One region of the Streptomyces sp. NBC_00726 genome, then DNA from elsewhere that is predicted to be linked to it. Evidence: predicted binding sites of a transcription regulator. Region 1 holds the regulator's gene; the other holds the start of a gene.
What was found. The regulator HrcA, encoded in region 1, represses chaperone genes, less so after heat shock. The targets are predictions, from matches to a motif close to TTNGCACTCNGNNNNNCNGAGTGCNAA.
Positions count from the first base shown of each region.

Region 2: groL (chaperonin GroEL) is a predicted target of HrcA. The motif match lies at 4,080-4,106, and genes of this name have one in related genera.

Region 1 covers NZ_CP108983.1:1,814,030-1,824,258, reverse strand. The annotation lists gene OG338_RS08175 (SpoIIE family protein phosphatase) at 1-1,459, shown strand, start outside; gene hemW (radical SAM family heme chaperone HemW) at 1,524-2,756, shown strand; gene OG338_RS08165 (hypothetical protein) at 2,817-5,687, opposite strand; gene OG338_RS08160 (DUF3097 domain-containing protein) at 5,805-6,623, opposite strand; gene OG338_RS08155 (MBL fold metallo-hydrolase) at 6,648-7,370, opposite strand; gene hrcA (heat-inducible transcriptional repressor HrcA) at 7,554-8,570, shown strand; gene dnaJ (molecular chaperone DnaJ) at 8,571-9,707, shown strand; gene OG338_RS08140 (nitronate monooxygenase) at 9,819-10,229, shown strand, end outside.
Region 2 covers NZ_CP108983.1:3,641,870-3,652,098, reverse strand. The annotation lists gene OG338_RS16345 (CocE/NonD family hydrolase) at 1-1,394, opposite strand, end outside; gene OG338_RS16340 (TetR/AcrR family transcriptional regulator C-terminal domain-containing protein) at 1,487-2,197, shown strand; gene groL (chaperonin GroEL) at 2,296-3,918, opposite strand; gene OG338_RS16330 (cold-shock protein) at 4,265-4,471, opposite strand; gene OG338_RS16325 (MoaD/ThiS family protein) at 4,827-5,105, opposite strand; gene thrC (threonine synthase) at 5,134-6,426, opposite strand; SAM riboswitch class I at 6,444-6,570, opposite strand; gene OG338_RS16315 (glucosyl-3-phosphoglycerate synthase) at 6,726-7,664, shown strand; gene OG338_RS16310 (trehalose-6-phosphate synthase) at 7,746-9,137, shown strand; gene otsB (trehalose-phosphatase) at 9,163-9,996, opposite strand; gene OG338_RS16300 (DUF3263 domain-containing protein) at 10,150-10,229, opposite strand, start outside.

The sequences.
Region 1 (10,229 bases):
GGGCATCACCTACCGCACCGGTACGAAGACCGTCTGGGCCCGGCTCCCCGTGGACGACTGGAATCCGTTCCCCGAGGGGCGTGGCGAGACCGGGCTCGACCGCGGCCTGCGCGCCGCCGAACTGCTCGCCCCCACCGCCCGGCGCACCGGCCGCGACGACGGGGACTGGGCCGGGCGCGGCGCGCTGTCCTTCCTCGCCGAGGCGTCCGATCTGCTGGCCGGGCAGCTGGACGAGGACATCGTGGCGGCCCTCGCCGGGCAGTTACTCGTCCCCCGCCTCGCCGACTGGTGCGCGATCTGGCTGGAGCCCGAGAGCGGCGGCCCCGCGGCCGTCCCCCGCCTCGCCAAGGTCTGGCATGTGGACGAGGAGTGCATCGGCACGCTCCGCGCCCTGCTGGAGGGCGACCCGCTCCGGCTCCCGGAGCGGGTCGGCACCGGCGCCGTCACCATGCCGTGGCCCGGCAGCGCGGAGGACGGCGAGCCGCCGGACGAGCAGGAGGGCGTCGCCTTCGCCTACCGGATCACCTCGGGCGGCCGCACCCTCGGAGCCGTACTCCTGGGCCGCGAGTCCACCGACCGGCTGCCCGACGAGCTGACGGCCCTCATCGAGGACTTCGTGCGCCGGGTCGGCCTCGCCGTGGGCGCCGCCCGCGCCTACACCCGGCAGGCCACCATCAGCCGCATCCTCCAGCGCGGGCTGCTGCCCAGCAAGGTCGCGCAGATACCGGGCGTGGTCAGCTCCCTGGTCTACGAACCGAGCGACGACGGCGTCGTGGGCGGTGACTTCTACGACATCTTCCCGTGCCCCGGCGACCGCTGGTGCTTCGTCCTCGGCGACGTCCAGGGCAGCGGCCCGGAAGCCGCCGTCGTCACCGGCCTGGCCCGCCCCTGGCTGCGGCTGCTGGCCCGTGAGGGCTTCCAGGCCGACGAGGTCCTGGTCCGGCTCAACCGGCTGCTGCTGGACGACGCCATGGAGGCCGCCGAGGCCGCCGCGCTCATGGTCGCCGCCGCCGGCGGCCAGCACTCCGAGGACAACGGCGGGCAGTCCCGCTTCCTGTCCCTGCTGTACGGGGAGCTGGTGCCGCTGCCCGGCGGCGGCGCCCGCTGCACCCTGGCCAGCGCCGGGCACCCGCTGCCGCTGCTGCTGCGCCCGGACGGCAGCGTGCGCCCCGCCGCCGAGCCGCAGCTGCTGCTCGGGCTGCTGGACGACGCCGTCTACGAGACCCAGAGCTTCGACCTGGCGCCCGGCGACAGCCTGCTCTGCGTCACCGACGGGGTCACGGAGCGGCGCTCGGGCACCCTGATGTTCGATGACGGGGACGGGCTGGCGAAGGCGCTGTCGGGGTGCGCGGGGCTGAGCGCGGAGGGGATCGCGGAGCGCATCAAGCACGCCGTGCACGACTTCGCCGAGCGCCCGCCGGACGACGACCTGGCGCTGTTGGTGCTCCAGGCCGAGTAGGAGCGGGCGGGGAGGGGAAGAGGCGTGGCGTCCGGTTGCCGGGCGGCGCGCGACAATGGGCGGTATGCCTTCCGTACTGCCCGATGGTGAACCCGTGCCCGACGACGGGGCGCTGCCCCGCCATGCCCTGGAAGGCGCCGCCGGCCGCCCGCTCGGCTTCTACCTGCACGTGCCGTACTGCGCGACCCGCTGCGGCTACTGCGACTTCAACACCTACACCGCGACCGAGCTGCGCGGCTCCGGCGGTGCGCTGGCCTCCCGCGACAATTACGCCTCCCATCTGATCGGTGAGGTCCGCCAGGCCCGCAAGATCCTCGGCGACGACCCGCGCCCGGTCCGCACGGTCTTCGTCGGCGGCGGCACCCCGACCCTGCTCGCGGCGGCCGACCTGGTCCGGATGCTGGCGGCGGTCCGCGAGGAGTTCGGGCTCGCCGAGGACGCCGAGATCACCACCGAGGCCAATCCGGAGTCCGTGGACCCGGCCTACCTGGCCGAGCTGCGCGCGGGCGGCTTCAACCGGATCTCCTTCGGCATGCAGAGCGCCCGGCAGCATGTCCTGAAGATCCTCGACCGCACGCACACCCCGGGCAGGCCCGAGGCGTGCGTGGCCGAGGCGCGGGCGGCCGGCTTCGAACACATCAACCTGGACCTGATCTACGGCACCCCCGGCGAGTCCGACGACGACTGGCGCGCGTCCCTGGACGCGGCGATCGGCGCCGGGCCCGACCATGTCTCCGCGTACGCGCTGATCGTGGAGGAGGGCACCGGCCTCGCCCGCCGCATCAAGCGCGGCGAGATCCCGATGACCGACGACGACGCGCACGCCGACCGCTACCTCATCGCGGACGAGGCGATGGCCGCCGCCGGCTACTCCTGGTACGAGGTGTCGAACTGGGCCCGTACGCCCGAGGGCCGCTGCCTGCACAACGAGCTGTACTGGCGGGGCGCCGACTGGTGGGGCGCCGGACCGGGGGCGCACAGCCACGTCGGGGGCGTGCGCTGGTGGAACGTGAAGCACCCGGGGGCGTACGCGCAGGCGCTCGCGGAGGGGCGCTCGCCGGGCGCCGGGCGCGAGATCCTGTCTGCCGAGGACCGCCGCGTCGAGCGCATCCTGCTGGAACTGCGCCTCGTGGACGGCTGCCCGCTCACCCTGCTGGCCCCCGCCGGCCTCGCGGCGGCCCGCCGGGCGGTGGACGACGGCCTCCTGGACCCGGCACCGTTCGCCGACGGCCGGGCCGTGCTGACACTGCGCGGCCGGCTGCTGGCCGACGCGGTGGTGCGCGACCTGGTCGACTGAGCGGGGCGCGCGCTCGGGGGCGTACGCGGATCAAGGCGTACGCCCCCGAGCCGGCCCCGTTCACCTCAGCGGGCAGCCCGCCGGTGTCACCGTCCGCGCCCCCGCCGCCCGGCCGCAGATGATCCGGGCGTGGCTGCGGCCGTCCGGGTAGGTGATCTGCACGACGTCCAGACCGTGGCCCGCCTGGGCCTCGTACGGGATGAAGCCGCGGAAGGTGATCGTCCCCGTGGGCATCGTCCGCAGGTGCACCGCGTACAGGTTCGCCCAGGTCTCCGCCGCGCTGTTCACCGCGTCGCCGTGGCTCGCCGCGTCGTACAGCGCGGCCGTGGCGCTGTACGACATCACCGACTGGCCGCTCGCGAAGAGCGGGTCCTCGTACGGTTTCGACACCGGCAGGCGGGGAAGCGTCACGCCCTCGGGCAGCAGCTTCCCCAGTGCCCGGTGCGACTCCCCGTAGAAACCGTCGGCGCGGCCGCGGCTCATCGGGGCGAGGGCCGTGTGGTAGAGCGTGACGTTCTTCGTGGTGTCCGTGCTCGCGTCGAGCCGGGTCTTGGTCAGGTCGTCGCCGGTGAAGACGGTGATGGGGCGGCGCGAACAGCTGTGCGCGAGGCGGCTCATCAGGTTGGCGACATCCTCGACCCGGCCCGCGAAGTACAGCGCGTCCGGCGCCGGGTCCGCCGCGCAGATCTGCTGCACGGGCCGGTCCAGGTCGGCGCTGCTGCGGCGGCCGAGGTCGTACTCCACCGGGTCCGACAGCGCGAAACCCGCCTTGGCGAGCATCGCGCCGCCCACCTTGCGCTGCTCCACCGTGTAGCGGTCCTTGTCGTTGTTGCCGAGCTTGCGCGACAGGACCAGGGCCCGGGGCTTCTGCTTGCCGGGCGCCGCGGCCGCCACCTGCTTCGCGACGAGGCCGAGGGTGTCCGTCTGCTCCTGGTCGGTGGCGGCCAGGCCGAAGTAGTTGGAGTAGTCCGTCGCCAGATAGCCGCCGGAGTTGGTGGTGTCCACCACGGGCAGGCCCGCCTGCTGAAGGAGCGCGGTGGCCTCCGGGCTGTCGGTGGTGTCCCGGCCGAGCCCGACCACGCCGACGACCGAGGGATCTCTTCCGGCCACCTCGATGATCTTCTTCACCGCGGGTATCTGCTGGAGCATGTCCTGTCCGCCGTTGGCGGTCAGCACCCGCAGCTTCACGGAGAAGTCCAGCGTGTTGGTGTGGTGCTGGTAGAGGTAGACGCCGGCCAGCTCCTCCATGGCCTTGCGGGTGCGCTCCGGGGACGGGGCGGTGAACGGACCCGCGTAGATCAGCGTGACGTACTTGTCGCCCGGTTCGATCGAGGCGTTCTCCTCGGCCACCGCCCGCTCGATCCGGTCGAAGGTGACGCCCGCCCCGGCCCCGTCCAGCTCCAGGTCGTTGCCCTCCGCGAAGCGCACCCGGGGCGATGTCGCCACGCCGATGCACTCCTTGTCGCCGCCCGGCCCGGCCAGCCGCACCGAGTCCGTGTCGACGTCCGTGAGCGGACCATGGCAGTAACGGTTCGCCAGGTGGTTGCTCAGCAGCATCGTGCCCAGCAGCGCACCGGCCATCAGAGCGGCGAGCGTCGTCCGCGACATCACCCACCACACCCACGTCCGGCGGACCCGCCGCGTGGACAGCCGCGTGTGCGCGTGCTCATGGGTCAGCTGGTCCGTCGACAGCGGCAGCCGCAGCACCCAGGCGGGCGTGGCCGTGCCGGACGGCGACTGCCCCACGCTGAGATGGCCGACCCAGTCCTCGTACCGGGCCCGCGCCGCCCCCGTGTGCACGGGCGGCGGGTCCGGTGGCAGCGGCGGGGTGTGCCGCAGGATCTCGGCCGCCGGCAGCGAGGCCAGGAGCAGCAGCGGATCGACCTCGCTGCGCCGGGAGCGGACGTTGTTGACGGCGTTGATCAGCTGCACGCCGCCGTTGCTCTGGACGGCCCTCGGCAGGAAGACCACCGGCGGTACGGTCCGCTTGCCGCGCCGCCAGTCCGGCGCGTGCGGCCGGTAGCTGTCGCGCAGGTCCTCCAGCAACGCCTGCACCCTCAGCTCCAGGTGGAACTGGCGCGACCGCTCGTCGCCCGCCGCCGCGTCGGCCACCCGCCCCGCGACCACCGCCGCCCGCGCCCGGATCACCCGCCACGAGCCGCTGGGCGAGAGACGGGACCAGCCGTCCGACGGATAGCCGGTACTGGCGGCGGCCAGCGACGAGGTGGTCGCGAACCACCTGCTGGCCCGGCGCAGCCACAGCAGCGGCGGCGCCGACGTCGTCACCAGCCGGACCACCGCGAGCCCGAGCACCGCGCCCACGGCCACCAGCACGGTCGGCAGCCAGCCGATCTCGCCGAGCAGCACCCCCAGGACCGCGATGACCACGGCCCCCACGAAGGTCTCCGGCCGCACCGACTCGCGCAGCGCGGTCCACCAGGTGCCCCGGCCGCGCCGCCCGGCCCGCCAGCGCAGCGCGCTCAGCTCCTCCAGGATGCGTTCGTCGCGCTGGTCCCGGGAGCCGCCCGGGTCCGGGTCCCGCAGCACGGCATCGGTGGCCTGCTCGATGGCGCCGAGCAGCCGGGAACGGGGAAAGGCGAACGGCTTGTACTGCGACCCGCCCCGGGTCTCCCACGGCTTCTCGGTCAGCGTGCGGACCATGTCGAGCGCCGCGTCGTACGGGGAGTCGCCGTGCCCGTCGAGCAGCCGCAGGGGGACGCGGCGCGGCTGGTTGGCCCGGTGGACCTGGTGCACGATCTGCTCGACCCGGGCGTCCACATCGGCCGGCACGTCGGCGTCGGCGGCCTGGAGGACCACCAGGGGCATCACGGGCCGGTTGTCGCGGTAGTCGTCGATGAGCTGCTGCACGAAGTGGAAGACGGCGGAGGCCGCCTCGTTCTCCGCAGTGTCCCGCCAGACCTCGCGTGCCATCGCCCCCGTGCCTTCCCTCGCGAAAAGAGCCTGGCCCCACTCAATAACCGATGATGCGTGCGAGGCGCAGCCAGTTCCCAGGATCGGTGCCGGATCGACGGGAGGACCGGCCGGACATCAGTCCGGAAGGGTGACGAAATCAATCAATTCCTCGACGCGGCCCAGGAGTTCGGGCTGAAGGTCCCGGTAGGAGCGGACCGAGGACAGGATGCGCTGCCAGGCAGCTCCGGTGTTCTCCGGCCAGCCCAGCGCCCGGCACACCCCCGTCTTCCAGTCCTGCCCGCGCGGCACCACCGGCCACGCCGCGATCCCCACCGACGCCGGCTTCACGGCCTCCCACACGTCGATGTACGGATGCCCGGCCACCAGCACATCGCTGCCCGACACCTGGGCCGCGATCCGGGACTCCTTGGAACCGGGCACCAGATGGTCGACCAGCACCCCGAGCCGGGCGTCCGGCGCGGGCGCGAACTCCCGCACGATCGCCGGCAGGTCGTCGACGCCCTCCAGATACTCCACGACCACGCCCTCGACGCGCAGGTCGTCGCCCCAGACCCGCTCGACCAGCTCCGCGTCGTGCCGCCCCTCCACATAGATCCGCCCGGCCCGCGCCACCCGCGCCCGCGCCCCGGGCACCGCCACCGAACCGGAGGCCGTACGCGCGGGCCGCACCGGGCCCCCGGCCGACGGGCGCACCAGCGTGACGACCCGGCCGTCGAGGAGGAAGCCGCGCGGCGCCAGCGGGAAGACCCGGTGCTTGCCGAACCGGTCCTCCAGGGTCACCGTCGGCCCCTCGGCGGTCTTCTCGCACCGGATGACCGCGCCGCAGAAACCGGTGACCGCCTCCTCCACGACCAGATCGGTCTCGGCGGGCACCTCCGGGGCGGGGGCGGACTTCTTCCACGGCGGGGTCAGATCGGGCTGGTAGCTGCGCATCGCACGACGATAAGCGGGGAAGACCTACGACACGCCGAACCGGCCCGCCAGCGCCGCCCGCTGGGCCCGGACGAACGCCGCGTCCACCACCGCCCCGTGCCCCGGCACGTACAGCGCGTCCTCCCCGCCCAGCTCCAGCAGCCGGTCCAGCGCGGCCGGCCAGCGCGCCGGACTGGCGTCCGGGCCGGCCTGGGGCTCGCCGGACTCCTCGACCAGGTCGCCGCAGAACACCAGCGCGGGGGAGCCCGGCACCAGCACCGCCAGATCGTGGCCGCTGTGCGCCGCGCCCACGTTCACCAGGACCGCCTCCCGGCTACCGCCCAGGTCCACCGTCAGCTCCCCGCGCACCTCGTGGCGCGGGGCCACCAGCACATCGACGGACCCGGCCGCGTCCGCCTCGGGCAGACCCTGGGCCACCGCGTCCGCGTACAGCTCGCCGGCCCCGCGCCGCAGCAGCTCCGCCGTGCCCTCGGAGCCGTACACCCGTGCACCGGCGAACGCGGCCGTGCCCAGCACATGGTCGAAGTGGGGGTGGCTGAGTGCGATGTGCGTCACCCTCCGGCCGAGCAGCGCCTCCGCCTGGGTGCGCAGTTCCGCGCCCTCGCGCAGTGACGAACCGGTGTCACAGAGCAGCGCCCCGTCCGGACCGGCCACCAGCAGAGCCGTCGCGTCCCAGACCGGAAGGCGCCGCCGGCCCGTTCCGTGACCCAGCCGCTCCCATCCGAACTCTTCCCAACAGGCATCCATACGGCGACGCTATCCGCAGCGACCTGCGCGGTCGCGCGGTAGCGTGGCCGGTCGCCCTTGCTAGGGCACCACCCCGTCGCCGTACACTGGCCGGGGATCGCTGGCACTCGTACGCACCGAGTGCCAGGAGGAATCCCGGGAACGGCCCGGGAACACCGACGTGGACAGCTGGAGGTGTGCGCGATGCTCAGCGAACGCAGACTCGAAGTGCTGCGCGCGATCGTCCAGGACTACGTCGGGACCGAGGAGCCCGTCGGCTCCAAGGCGCTCACGGAGCGGCACAGGCTGGGGGTCTCCCCGGCGACGGTCCGCAACGACATGGCGGTGCTGGAGGAGGAGGGCTTCATCGCCCAGCCCCACACCAGCGCCGGGCGCATCCCGACGGACAAGGGCTACCGGCTCTTCGTGGACAAGCTGGCGGGCGTCAAGCCCCTCTCCTCGCCCGAGCGCCGCGCCATCCAGAACTTCCTCGACGGCGCGGTCGACCTGGACGACGTCGTGGGCCGCACCGTACGGCTGCTCGCGCAGCTGACCCGGCAGGTCGCCGTCGTGCAGTACCCCTCGCTGACCCGTTCGACGGTGCGGCATGTGGAGCTGCTGTCCCTGGCCCCGGCCCGGCTGATGCTCGTGCTGATCACGGACACCGGACGGGTCGAACAGCGGCTGGTGGACTGCCCGGCGCCGTTCGGCGAGACCTCGCTCGCCGATCTGCGGGCCCGGCTCAACAGCCGGGTGGTGGGGCGCCGGTTCGCCGATGTCCCGCAGCTGGTGCAGGACCTGCCGGAATCCTTCGAGAACGAGGACCGGGGAACCGTGTCCACCGTCCTCTCGATCCTGCTCGAAACCCTCGTCGAGGAGACGGAGGAGCGGCTGATGATCGGCGGCACCTCCAACCTCACCCGCTTCGGACACGACTTCCCTGTGATGATCCGGCCGGTGCTCGAAGCACTGGAGGAACAGGTCGTGCTGCTGAAGCTGCTCGGCGAGGCCAAGGACTCGGGCATGACCGTACGCATCGGGCACGAGAACGCCCACGAGGGCCTCAACTCCACGTCCGTCGTCGCGGTCGGCTACGGTTCGGGCGACGAGGCAGTCGCCAAACTCGGCGTGGTCGGACCGACCCGCATGGACTACCCCGGAACGATGGGAGCGGTACGCGCAGTGGCACGTTACGTCGGACAGATCCTGGCGGAGTCGTAAGTGGCCACGGACTACTACGCCGTACTCGGCGTGCGCCGCGACGCTTCCCAGGACGAGATCAAGAAGGCATTCCGGAGGCTCGCCCGCGAGCTGCACCCGGACGTCAACCCCGATCCGAAGACCCAGGAGCGGTTCAAGGAGATCAACGCCGCTTACGAGGTCCTGTCGGACGCGCAGAAGAAGCAGGTCTACGACCTCGGCGGAGACCCGCTCTCGCAGTCCGGCGGCGCCGGCGCGGGCGGCTTCGGCCAGGGCGGCTTCGGAAACTTCTCCGACATCATGGACGCGTTCTTCGGTACGTCGTCGCAGCGCGGGCCCCGCTCGCGCACCCGGCGCGGCCAGGACGCCATGATCCGGCTGGAGATCGACCTCGCCGAGGCGGCCTTCGGCACCACCAAGGACATCCAGGTCGACACCGCCGTCGTCTGCACCACGTGCAGCGGCGAGGGCGCGGCCCCGGGCACCTCGGCGCAGACCTGCGACATGTGCCGCGGCCGCGGTGAGGTCTCCCAGGTCACCCGGTCCTTCCTCGGCCAGGTCATGACCTCGCGGCCCTGCCCGCAGTGCCAGGGCTTCGGCACGGTCGTGCCGACCCCGTGCCCGGAGTGCGCCGGCGACGGCCGCATCCGCTCGCGGCGCACGCTGACCGTGAAGATCCCCGCCGGTGTCGACAACGGCACCCGCATCCAGCTCGCGGGCGAGGGCGAGGTCGGCCCCGGAGGCGGCCCCGCCGGCGACCTCTACGTCGAGATCCACGAGCTGCCGCACGCGGTGTTCCAGCGCCGCGGCGACGACCTGCACTGCACGGTCACCATCCCGATGACGGCGGCGGCCCTCGGCACCAAGGTGCCGCTGGAGACGCTGGACGGCCTGGAGGAGGTCGACATCCGGCCGGGCACCCAGTCCGGCCAGTCCGTCCCGCTGCACGGGCGCGGCATCACCCACCTGCGCGGCGGCGGCCGCGGCGATCTCATCGTGCACGTCGAGGTGACCACCCCGGTCAAGCTCGACCCCGAGCAGGAACGCCTGCTGCGCGAACTGTCCAAGCTGCGCGGCGAGGAGCGGCCCACCGGCCAGTTCCAGCCGGGCCAGCAGGGCCTGTTCTCCCGCCTGAAGGACGCCTTCAACGGCCGCTGACGGCTTGCGCGCACACGGTACGGGCCCGGGCTCCGGGTCCGTACCGCGCCGGGCCGGACCCTGTCGCGGGGCGGGCATCACGGGACAGGAAGGACATGACACGATGCGGTCATGCCCTCCGCGCTGACCGCTCTCTGCCGGTATCCCCTCGTGCAGGCCCCCATGGCCGGCGGTCCGTCCTGCCCGCAGCTCGCCGCCGCCGTCTCCGAGGCCGGCGCGCTGGGCTTCCTGGCCGCCGGATACAAGACGGCGGACGCCCTGCGCGACGAGGTCCGCCAGGTGCGCGCCCTGACCGGGCAGCCCTTCGGCGTCAACCTCTTCATGCCGCAGTGCGAACCGGCCGACCCCGCCGTGCTGGAGCAGTACCGCCGCCGGCTCGCGGGCGAGGCCCGTGGTTACGAGACCGAGGTCGGCGACCCGGACGTGCCCGGCGACGACGGTTACGAGGACAAGCTCGCCGTCCTCCTCGACGCCCCGGTCCCGGTCGTCTCCTTCACCTTCGGCTGCCCCTCCCGCGACACG
Region 2 (10,229 bases), 1.8 Mb from region 1:
CGGGCGGAAACCGGACCGAGCACGGTAAGAGGTTTGGCCAGGGCGGGCCCGGTGAACGTGAGGACGTCCGCGCGCGCCTCCAATGACGCGTTGTCCCGCGCCCCCGCCGTACGGGAGAGCAGCGCGCCGCCCAGCGTGGGGACCGGGTCGTCCGGGTCGTGGCGGAAGGCGGCGACGGGGGCGGTGTCCGTGGGGGCCTCCCGGGTGAGGTGGCCGTCGGCGGTCGGGTACCAGGAGGCCGTGGACGCCTCCGGGGGCCACGCGTCCAGGTCCCGGACGCCCGCCTCCGCACCGCCCACGTGCACGCGCACCGGCGTCGGGCGCAGACCGGACGGGTCGTCACACAGGTGGGCCCGGAGCCAGGCCAGGGATTCGGCGAACACCTCGGCCCAGCCCGCCTGGAGCGCCGAGGTGTGGGTCCACGGGCCGACGAGCAGGGACGCCTCGCCGCCCGCCCGGCACAGCCGGTCGTACTGCGCGAAGGTCTGGTCCACGAGGGCGTCGTACCGGCCGGTGACGAGGGCGGTGGGCACGGGCGCCCGGTCCGCCGCGCCTTCCGCCATCCGGTCCGCCGCCCCTTCCGCCACCCCCGCCGGCGACGCGCCCTCCCAGTACGGGTCGTCCGGGTCCGGGTGGGCCATCACCTCGTCCAGCCAGGGAATCTCACCGCCGAGCGCGTCCGCGTACGCCCCGCGCAGCGGACGCGCGGTGACGGCGGAACGCAGCCGGCGCTGGAGGCGCAGGGTCGCCCGGATGAACGCGCCCATACCCCGGTGCTGGTAGGTCATGCCGGCGCCCACGGCGAGCGCGGTCTCCAGGTTGAGGACGCCGTCGGTGTGGAAGAGGGCGTACGGATCGTGCAGCCCCACCTGCACCACCATGGCCTTCAGCTCCGGCGGCGGATCGAGGGCCAGCGCCCACTGCACGTACCCGAGATAGCTGGGGCCGACGGTGCCCAAGCGCCCGTCGAACCACGGCTGTTCGCGCAGCCAGCCGACCGCCGCGAGGCCGTCGGCCGGCTCGTTGCGCCAGAGGTGGAAACCGCCGCCCGCGCCGCCCGCACCACCCGTCCCCCGGCAGCTCTGAAGCACCACATGAAAGCCCTGTTCGGCGAAGAGGATGCCGTACTGCGGGGACCACGGCACTCCCCGCCCGTACGGCGTACGGACCAGGAGGGTCGGGAAGTCGCCCTCGGCGCGCGGAAAGTAGTGGTCGGTGAGCAGAGGACTGCCGTCGGCGGCGGGCACCGCCAGGCCGCGCTCGACGCCCGCCTTGTGGCGCGCGGCGGGCAGACCGCGCCAGGAGGCGCGCATCAGCCGGGCGGCGCGCGGCGGCTTCGCGGACGACGGCGTCCATGCGGCCCGGGGGCGGGCGTCGTGCGTCGATCGGGTCATCTTCGCCTCCATCAGTATTCTCGTACTAAGTACGAGAATACTGGATGCTTGGATGGTCCACGGAGGCGACCCGGGTGAGAGAGGCTGAGCACGTGACCCGCACCGAAGGTGCCGGAGGCATCGATCCGCGAGTTCTCTGGCGGGAGCAGGACCGGCCCAGGCGCGGCCGCAGACCCGCGTTCAGCCGAGAGGTGATCACGGCCGCCGCGGTCGCCGTCGCGGACGCCGAGGGGATCGACGCGGTCACCATGCGGCGGGTCGCCGCGGAGGTGGGCGCCGGCGTCATGTCGCTGTACAGCTACGCCCCCGACAAGGAAACGCTGCTCGACCTGATGATCGACCACGTCTCCGGTGAGCTGCCCACGTCCGGCCCGCTCACCGGCGACTGGCGCGCCGACCTCAAGACCATCGGCCGCCACCAGCGCGCGAACATGCTCCGCCACCCCTGGCTGCCCGCCGCCGTGCAGGCCCGCCGCACCCTGGGCCCCCGCACGCTCGCCTTCGTGGAGCACGCGCTCGCGGCGCTGCGGCCCATCGGGCTCGACGGGGCGGCCCGGCTGGAGATCTTCGCCCAGCTCACGTCATTCGTGGCAGCCCATGTGGCCTACGAGGTCGGCCAGGCACGGGCGGCCCGGGACCCCGGGCGGGCGGCCGCCGAGGCGGTGTATCTGGCGGAGGTCGCGGCGGACGGCGCCCATCCGGAACTCGCGGACGCGCTGGCGACGGCCGGACGGCCGGTCACCCCGGACGCCATGTTCGACCGCTTCCTCACCCGTCTCGTGGACGGCCTCGACGCGGGCTGAGCTCGTACGCGTACACGTACGCACAAAGACACCGGCCCCCGGGGACGCATCCCCGGGGGCCGGTGTCAGGTACTGCTGGAACCGCCGATCCGTCAGGATCAGAAGTCCATGTCACCGCCCGGCATGCCGCCCGGAGCGGCCGCGGCGGCCTTCTCCGGCTTGTCGGCGATGACGGCCTCGGTGGTGAGGAACAGCGCGGCGATCGACGCGGCGTTCTGGAGCGCGGAGCGCGTGACCTTCGCCGGGTCGAGGATGCCCTCGGCGATCATGTCGACGTACTCGCCGGTCGCGGCGTTCAGGCCGTTGCCGACGGGGAGGTTGCGGACCTTCTCCACGACGACGCCGCCCTCAAGACCACCGTTGACGGCGATCTGCTTCAGCGGGGCCTCAAGCGCGAGCTTGACGGCGTTGGCGCCGGTCGCCTCGTCGCCCGAGAGCTCCAGCTTCTCGAAGACGGCCGAAGCCTGGAGCAGAGCCACGCCACCACCGGCGACGATGCCCTCCTCGACGGCGGCCTTGGCGTTGCGCACCGCGTCCTCGATGCGGTGCTTGCGCTCCTTCAGCTCGACCTCGGTGGCGGCACCGGCCTTGATGACGGCCACGCCGCCGGCCAGCTTCGCCAGGCGCTCCTGGAGCTTCTCGCGGTCGTAGTCCGAGTCGGAGTTCTCGATCTCGGCACGGATCTGGTTGACGCGGCCCTGGACCTGGTCGCTGTCACCGGCGCCGTCGACGATCGTCGTCTCGTCCTTGGTGATGACGACCTTGCGGGCGCGGCCGAGCAGGTCGAGACCGGCGTTCTCCAGCTTGAGGCCGACCTCCTCGGAGATGACGGTGCCGCCCGTGAGGATGGCGATGTCACCGAGCATGGCCTTGCGGCGGTCGCCGAAGCCCGGGGCCTTGACGGCGACGGACTTGAAGGTGCCGCGGATCTTGTTGACGACCAGGGTCGACAGGGCCTCGCCCTCGACGTCCTCGGCGATGATCAGCAGCGGCTTGCCGGACTGCATGACCTTCTCCAGCAGCGGAAGGAGGTCCTTCACGTTGCTGACCTTGGAGTTGACGATCAGGATGTACGGGTCGTCCAGGGACGACTCCATGCGCTCCATGTCGGTGGCGAAGTACGCCGAGATGTAGCCCTTGTCGAAGCGCATACCCTCGGTGAGCTCCAGCTCCAGACCGAAGGTCTGGGACTCCTCGACGGTGATGACGCCTTCCTTGCCGACCTTGTCCATGGCCTCGGCGATGAGCTCGCCGATCTGGGTGTCGGCGGCGGAGATGGAGGCGGTCGAAGCGATCTGCTCCTTGGTCTCCACGTCCTTGGCCTGCTCCAGGAGGGCGGCGGAGACGGCCTCGACGGCCTTCTCGATGCCCCGCTTGAGAGCCATCGGGTTCGCACCCGCGGCCACGTTGCGCAGGCCCTCGCGGACGAGCGCCTGGGCGAGAACGGTGGCGGTGGTCGTACCGTCGCCGGCGACGTCGTCCGTCTTCTTGGCGACCTCCTTGACCAGCTCCGCACCGATCTTCTCGTACGGGTCCTCCAGCTCGATCTCCTTGGCGATGGACACACCATCGTTGGTGATCGTGGGGGCGCCCCACTTCTTCTCAAGGACGACGTTGCGACCCTTGGGGCCAAGGGTGACCTTGACGGCGTCGGCGAGCTGGTTCATGCCGCGCTCGAGACCGCGCCGGGCCTCCTCGTCGAACGCGATGATCTTGGCCATGTGAAGTGGTCCTCCCGGACAGGGGTGGATTGCTCCGGACCGAGTGGCGCCCGCGACGGACGGCCTGCGTGCCCTGCGGTTCCTTCCCCGCCTGGCCTGCGGGCCTCACCGGCCCGGTCCAAATTCTGTCACTCTCACCTGGAGAGTGCTAAGCCCAATGATTAGCACTCGACCCCGTTGAGTGCAAGCGCCGAAGGCTCCTTGAGGGGTGGCGGTCGGGCGACGGGAGGGCGCAAGCGTCGCCTTCGGCATGTGGACAGAGCCTGGCAACGCGAAGGGCCCGCACCTCTGGAGGTACGGACCCTTCGTACGTGCGTGGCGTCGCGGCCGACGTGCCGTGCCGGGCTCAGCCGACGGCGAGCTTGACCATGTCCGCCTGCGGCCCCTTCTGGCCCTGCGAGATCTCGAACTCGACCCGCTGACCTTCTTCGAGGGTGCGGTACCCGTCCATCTGGATCGCGCTGTAGTGGACGAATACATCCGCACCACCGTCGACCGCGATGAAGCCGTACCCCTTCTCCGCGTTGAACCACTTGACGGTGCCCTGAGCCATGCCTAACTCCCCTGTAACGTGAGTGCGCCGAAGCGCGTCGACCGCGGCTGAATGTATCTGCCCAACTGCCCTGTGCGACAGGTCAATCGGACGACAATTCTGCGCAGCACCGATCGCCCGAATATGAGGAATTGCTGAGCTTGCGGGGCAAGTCGGGCCCGGCAAAGGCGACTTAAGGCGCAAGAGGCTCAGGCACATTGGCTGCTTCTGATCGTGGCGCGGCGCATTCTCGTATGCGAGGGGCACGGGCAGCGAAGGGGACTTCCCACACTCTACCCCGTTCAACCATGCAGAATTGCCCCCTCCGCTTCTCGCGCGGAGGGGGCAATTGCGGTGGTGCTACAGAGCCTTGGGCTCAGCAGCCGCCGGCCACTGCGGGGATGATCGAGACGCCGGCACCGTCCGGGGTCGCCGCGTCGAGGCCGCCTTCAAAGCGCACGTCGTCGTCGTTGACGTACACGTTGACGAAGCGGCGCAGCTTGCCCTGGTCGTCCAGCACGCGGGCGGCGATGCCCGGGTGGTCCTTCTCCAGCGAGGCGATGACCTCGGAGAGGGTCGCGCCCTCGGCCGGAACCTCGGCCTGGCCGCCGGTGTAGGTGCGGAGGATGGTGGGAATGCGGACCTTGACGCTCATGGCGGTGCCTTCCTGAAGTCTCGGGTGGTCAGCTGGTGGCGAGTCCGGCGGCGCGGAAGGCGTCCAGGCTCGGGCGGATCGTGGCGGTCGCCTGCGAGGTGTCGGCCACCGCGTCCAGCGTCTTGAGGCCGTCACCCGTGTTCAGGACGACGGTGGTGAGCGCCGGGTCGAGCAGGCCGGCGTCGATCAGCTTCTTCGTCACGCCGACCGTCACCCCGCCCGCCGTCTCGGCGAAGATGCCCTCGGTGCGGGCCAGCAGCTTGATCGCGTCCACGACCTGCTCGTCGTTGACGTCCTCGACGGCGCCGCCGGTGCGGCGGGCGATGTCCAGGACGTACGGGCCGTCGGCCGGGTTGCCGATCGCGAGGGACTTGGCGATCGTGTTCGGCTTCTGCGGGCGGACCACGTCGTGACCGGCCTTGAAGGCGGTGGAGACCGGGGAGCAGCCCTCGGCCTGGGCACCGAAGATCTTGTACGGCTTGTCCTCGACCAGGCCGAGCTTGATCAGCTCCTGGAGGCCCTTGTCGATCTTCGTGAGCTGCGAGCCGGACGCGATCGGGATGACGATCTGGTCGGGCAGCCGCCAGCCGAGCTGCTCGCAGATCTCGTACGCGAGCGTCTTGGAGCCCTCGCCGTAGTACGGACGCAGGTTCACGTTGACGAAGCCCCAGCCCTCGCCCAGCGGGTCGCCGATGAGCTCGGAGCAGAAGCGGTTGACGTCGTCGTAATTGCCCTCGATGCCCACCAGCTCACCGCCGTACACCGCGGCCATGACGACCTTGCCCTGCTCCAGGTCGTGCGGGATGAACACACAGGAGCGCAGGCCCGCGCGCGACGCGGCGGCGCCGACCGCACCGGCGAGGTTGCCGGTCGAGGAGCAGGAGAGCGTGGTGAAGCCGAAGGCTCGGGCGGCCTCGACGGCGATGGCGACGACGCGGTCCTTGAAGGAGTGCGTCGGGTTGCCGGAGTCGTCCTTCACGTACAGGCCGCCGGTCACACCCAGCTCGCGGGCCAGGTTGTCGGCCTTGACCAGCTTGGTGAAGCCGGGGTTGAGGTTGGGTTTGTCGGCCACGTCGGCGGGTACCGGCAGCAGCGGCGCGTAACGCCAGATGTTGTTCGGGCCGGCCTCGATGCGCTTCTTCAGCTCGTCGGAGGAGCCGCTCGGCAGGTCGTACGCCACTTCGAGCGGCCCGAAACAGGACGCGCAGGCGAAAATGGGGCCGAGTGCGAATCGTTCACCGCACTCGCGACAGGAAAGAGCCGCGGCGGGACCAAGGTCCACGGAGGATTCGGTGTTCGCTGCGACGGTTTCAACAGCCATGATGGCGAGGCCCTTTCTCCTCATCTTCCTCGCGGCGCGTTTCGCCGCAAGACGGAATTGGCACCTTCCCCACCTGACCTCGCGGTCGGCAGGAGGGTTGCCGGGACTTCAACGGGCCGTTCCCTCTGTCCCTCTGGATGAGCGCTGTATGGCGACGGATCATGGATCCGTGCATTTGTCGGCGGACCGACCCCGGCATGCGATGGCCGTCCGCGTTGTTCAAGACTGTAACCGAAGGACCGGACGGGTGAGATAGCCGTCCGTACCGCGAGATGGATCACATGCAGGGAGTATCGACCGTGCTCGAAGAGGTCGAACGCTGGCTGACCAGGCGTTCCTGGTCGGCCGCCGACCATCCGCCGGACCATGTGCGGACCGCCGCGAACGGTACGGGCGTGAGCGTCGTCCTACCGGCGCTCAATGAGGCCGCGACCGTCGGCGACATCGTCGCGACGATCAGGCGCGAGCTGATGGAGCGCGTTCCGCTGGTGGACGAGCTGGTCGTGATCGACTCGGGCTCCACGGACGCCACCGCCGAGGTCGCCCGCCGCGCGGGCGCCCGGGTCGTCCACCGCGACGCGATCCTGCCCCGCCTCCCCGCCGTTCCCGGCAAGGGCGAGGTGCTGTGGCGGTCACTCCTGGTGACCAGCGGCGACATCCTGTGCTTCATCGACGCGGATCTGAAGGACTTCTCGGCCGACTTCGTCTCCGGCATCGTCGGCCCGCTGCTCGCCCACCCCGAGGTGCAGTTCGTCAAGGCGATGTACGACCGTCCGCTCGGGGAGCTGCCCGGCCAGGGCGGCCGCGTCACCGAGCTGGTGGCCCGCCCGCTGCTGAATCTGCACTGGCCGCTGCTCGCGGGCTTCGTGCAGCCGCTCGGCGGCGAGTACGCCGTACGCCGCACGCTTCTGGAGCGGCTGCCGTTCCCGGTCGGTTACGGGGTCGAGCTCGGCCTGCTCGTGGACGCGCTGCACACCGTGGGCCTCGACGCCCTCGCCCAGGTGGACGTCGGCGTACGCGTCCACCGCCACCAGGACGGCCAGGCGCTCGGCCGGATGGCCGCCGCGATCTACCGCACCGCACAGGTGCGGCTCTCCCGGGGCCATCTGGTGCGGCCCTCGCTGACCCAGTACGAACGCGGCGCGGACGGGTTCGTTCCCCACACGTACCCGGTCGACACCCAGGAGAGGCCGCCGATGTGCGAGATCGAGGAGTACGTGGCACGGCGCGCGGCCTGATCACGACCCCACGCCGTTCACGACCCCACGCCGTCCGGCTTCGTACGTTTGGGCGGATCGGGTTCGGGCTAGATTCCGGCCATGGTCTCCGAGCACGCCCCCCAGCCCGCTGCCCAGGTCCTCGTCGCGTCCAACCGCGGCCCCGTCTCGTATGCCGTGGGCGAGGACGGCACCCTCGAAGCGAAACGGGGCGGAGGCGGGCTCGTCTCCGGCCTCAGCGCCGTGGACGACAAGATGTGGGTCTGCGCCGCCCTCGGCGACGGCGACCGCGAGGCGGTGCGCCGGGGGGTCGGCGAGCCGGGCGTCCGGATGCTCGACATCGACGCCGGGGTGCACGCCGACGCGTACAACGGCATCGCCAACTCCGTGCTGTGGTTCGTCCACCACATGCTGTACCAGACGCCCGTCGAGCCCGTTTTCGACGCGGAGTTCCGCAGGCAGTGGGCGTCCTTCGAGACATACAACCGGGCCTTCGCCGAGGCGCTGGCCGAGGAGGCGGGCGAGGGCGCGGCGGTCCTGGTGCAGGACTACCACCTCTCGCTGGTCCCCGGCATGCTCCACGAGCTCCGCCCAGACCTGCGGATCGGCCACTTCTCGCACACCCCGTGGGCGCCCGTCGACTACTTCCGGCTGCTCCCCGACGACATCGCCGAACAGCTGCTGCGCGGCATCCTCGGCGCCGACCGCGCCGCCTTCCTGACCCGCCGCTGGGCGGACGCGTTCATCGGCTGCTGTACGGAGATCCTGGGCGGCACCGGGCGTACCCGCGTCGGCGTCCACGGCCTGGGCGCCGACGCCGGCTTCCTGCGCGGCCGGGCGCACGAGGCGGATGTGGACGAACGGATGGCGGCCCTGCGCGAGCAGATCGGGCCGGACCGGAAGACCGTCGTCCGGGTCGACCGCACGGAGCTGTCCAAGAACATCGTCCGGGGCCTGCACGCCTACCGCACGCTGCTGGACGAGCACCCCGAATGGCGCGAACGCGTCGTGCACGTCGCCTTCGCCTACCCCTCGCGCCAGGACCTCGCGGTCTACCGGGAGTACACCGCGGAGGTGCGGCAGGTCGCCGACGCGATCAACAAGTCGTACGGTACGGCCGGCTGGACCCCGGTCGTCCTGCACGTGAAGGACGACTTCGCCCGCTCGCTCGCCGCGTACCGGCTGGCCGACGTCGCCCTCGTCAACCCGATCCGGGACGGCATGAACCTGGTCGCCAAGGAGGTCCCGGTCGTCTCCGACGAGGGCTGCGCGCTGGTCCTGTCGCGGGAGGCCGGCGCGTACGAGGAGCTGGGCGAGTACGCGTTCACGGTCAACCCGTACGACGTCTCGGCCACGGCGGAGGCGCTGCACGAGGCGCTGACGCTCCCGGACGACGTGCGGGCCGCCCGCACGGAACGGCTGGCCGAGGCGGCGACCGCGCTGCCGCCGCAGCGTTGGTTCCTGGACCAGCTGGATGCGCTGCGGCGCGATTAGCAGGGCGCGATTGGGTTCGGCGCGGTCAGGGAAGGCGGTCGGCGAGTTCGCGCAGGTACGCCACGACCGCGCCCGGGCCGGACAGCGCCAGGTCGGCGCGGTCGGCGAGCTCCGGCACCTCGGCGCTGCCGCTGCAAATGAGCAGCCCCGGCACGGGGTTCGCCTCGTCCGTGCGCAGCTTCTCCACGGCGGCGTACGCGGCGAGGTCACCCAGGTCGTCACCCGCGTACAGCACCGACGTGGCGCCGATCTCGCGCACGTACGCGGTGAGCGCGACGCCCTTGTCCATGCCCGGCGGGCGCAACTCCAGGACCAGGCGCCCCGGTTCCACGATCAGCCCGTGCCGCGCTGCCAGCTCGCCGAGGGGCCCGCGCAGCGCGTCGAACGCGGCCTGCGGGTCGGCGGCGCGCCGGGTGTGCACGGCGAGGGCGCGCCCCTTGTCCTCGGTCCAGATCTCACCCTCGGGGCCGAAATCCGCCAGTACGCCGGGGAGTTCGGCACGCACGGCATCGACGCCGGGGTGCGCGGCGGGGGCGTGCACGCTCCCGGTCACGGCGTCCCAGCGCTCGGCGCCGTAATGCCCGAGCACGACGAGGCGGTCGAGCCCTTCCACCCCGGCGACCCCGGCAAACCGCACGGCGACCTCGGCGGGGCGCCCGGTGATCACGGCCACGGACGCGACCTTCGGCGCGAGGGCGGCCAGCGCCGCCACGGCCCCGGGGTGCGCCCGCGCCTGCTCCGGGTCCGGCACGATGTCCGCCAGCGTCCCGTCGAAGTCGAGCGCGACGAGGGCCTCGGCCGGCCGGGCGAGGATGGCGTCCAGCCCGGCACGGCCTGCGGTTGTCTGTGGGGTGCCCATACGCTTGAGCGTATCCCCGCCCACCCTCGTCACGAGGGCAAATCCAGCCCCTGCGGCGTTTGAGCAGCGGGGTCCGGGGCAGCGCCCCGGTTTCGGGCAGGGGCGGGGTGGGGAACAGGCCCGCCCCAGGCGCAGCGCACCCGCACACCGCCCCTACCGCCTCCCCCGCCGAGCCTCCCGTACGCGCCGAAGGCGATTCACCGTCACCGGGTCCTCCTCCAGCGCCCGCCGGT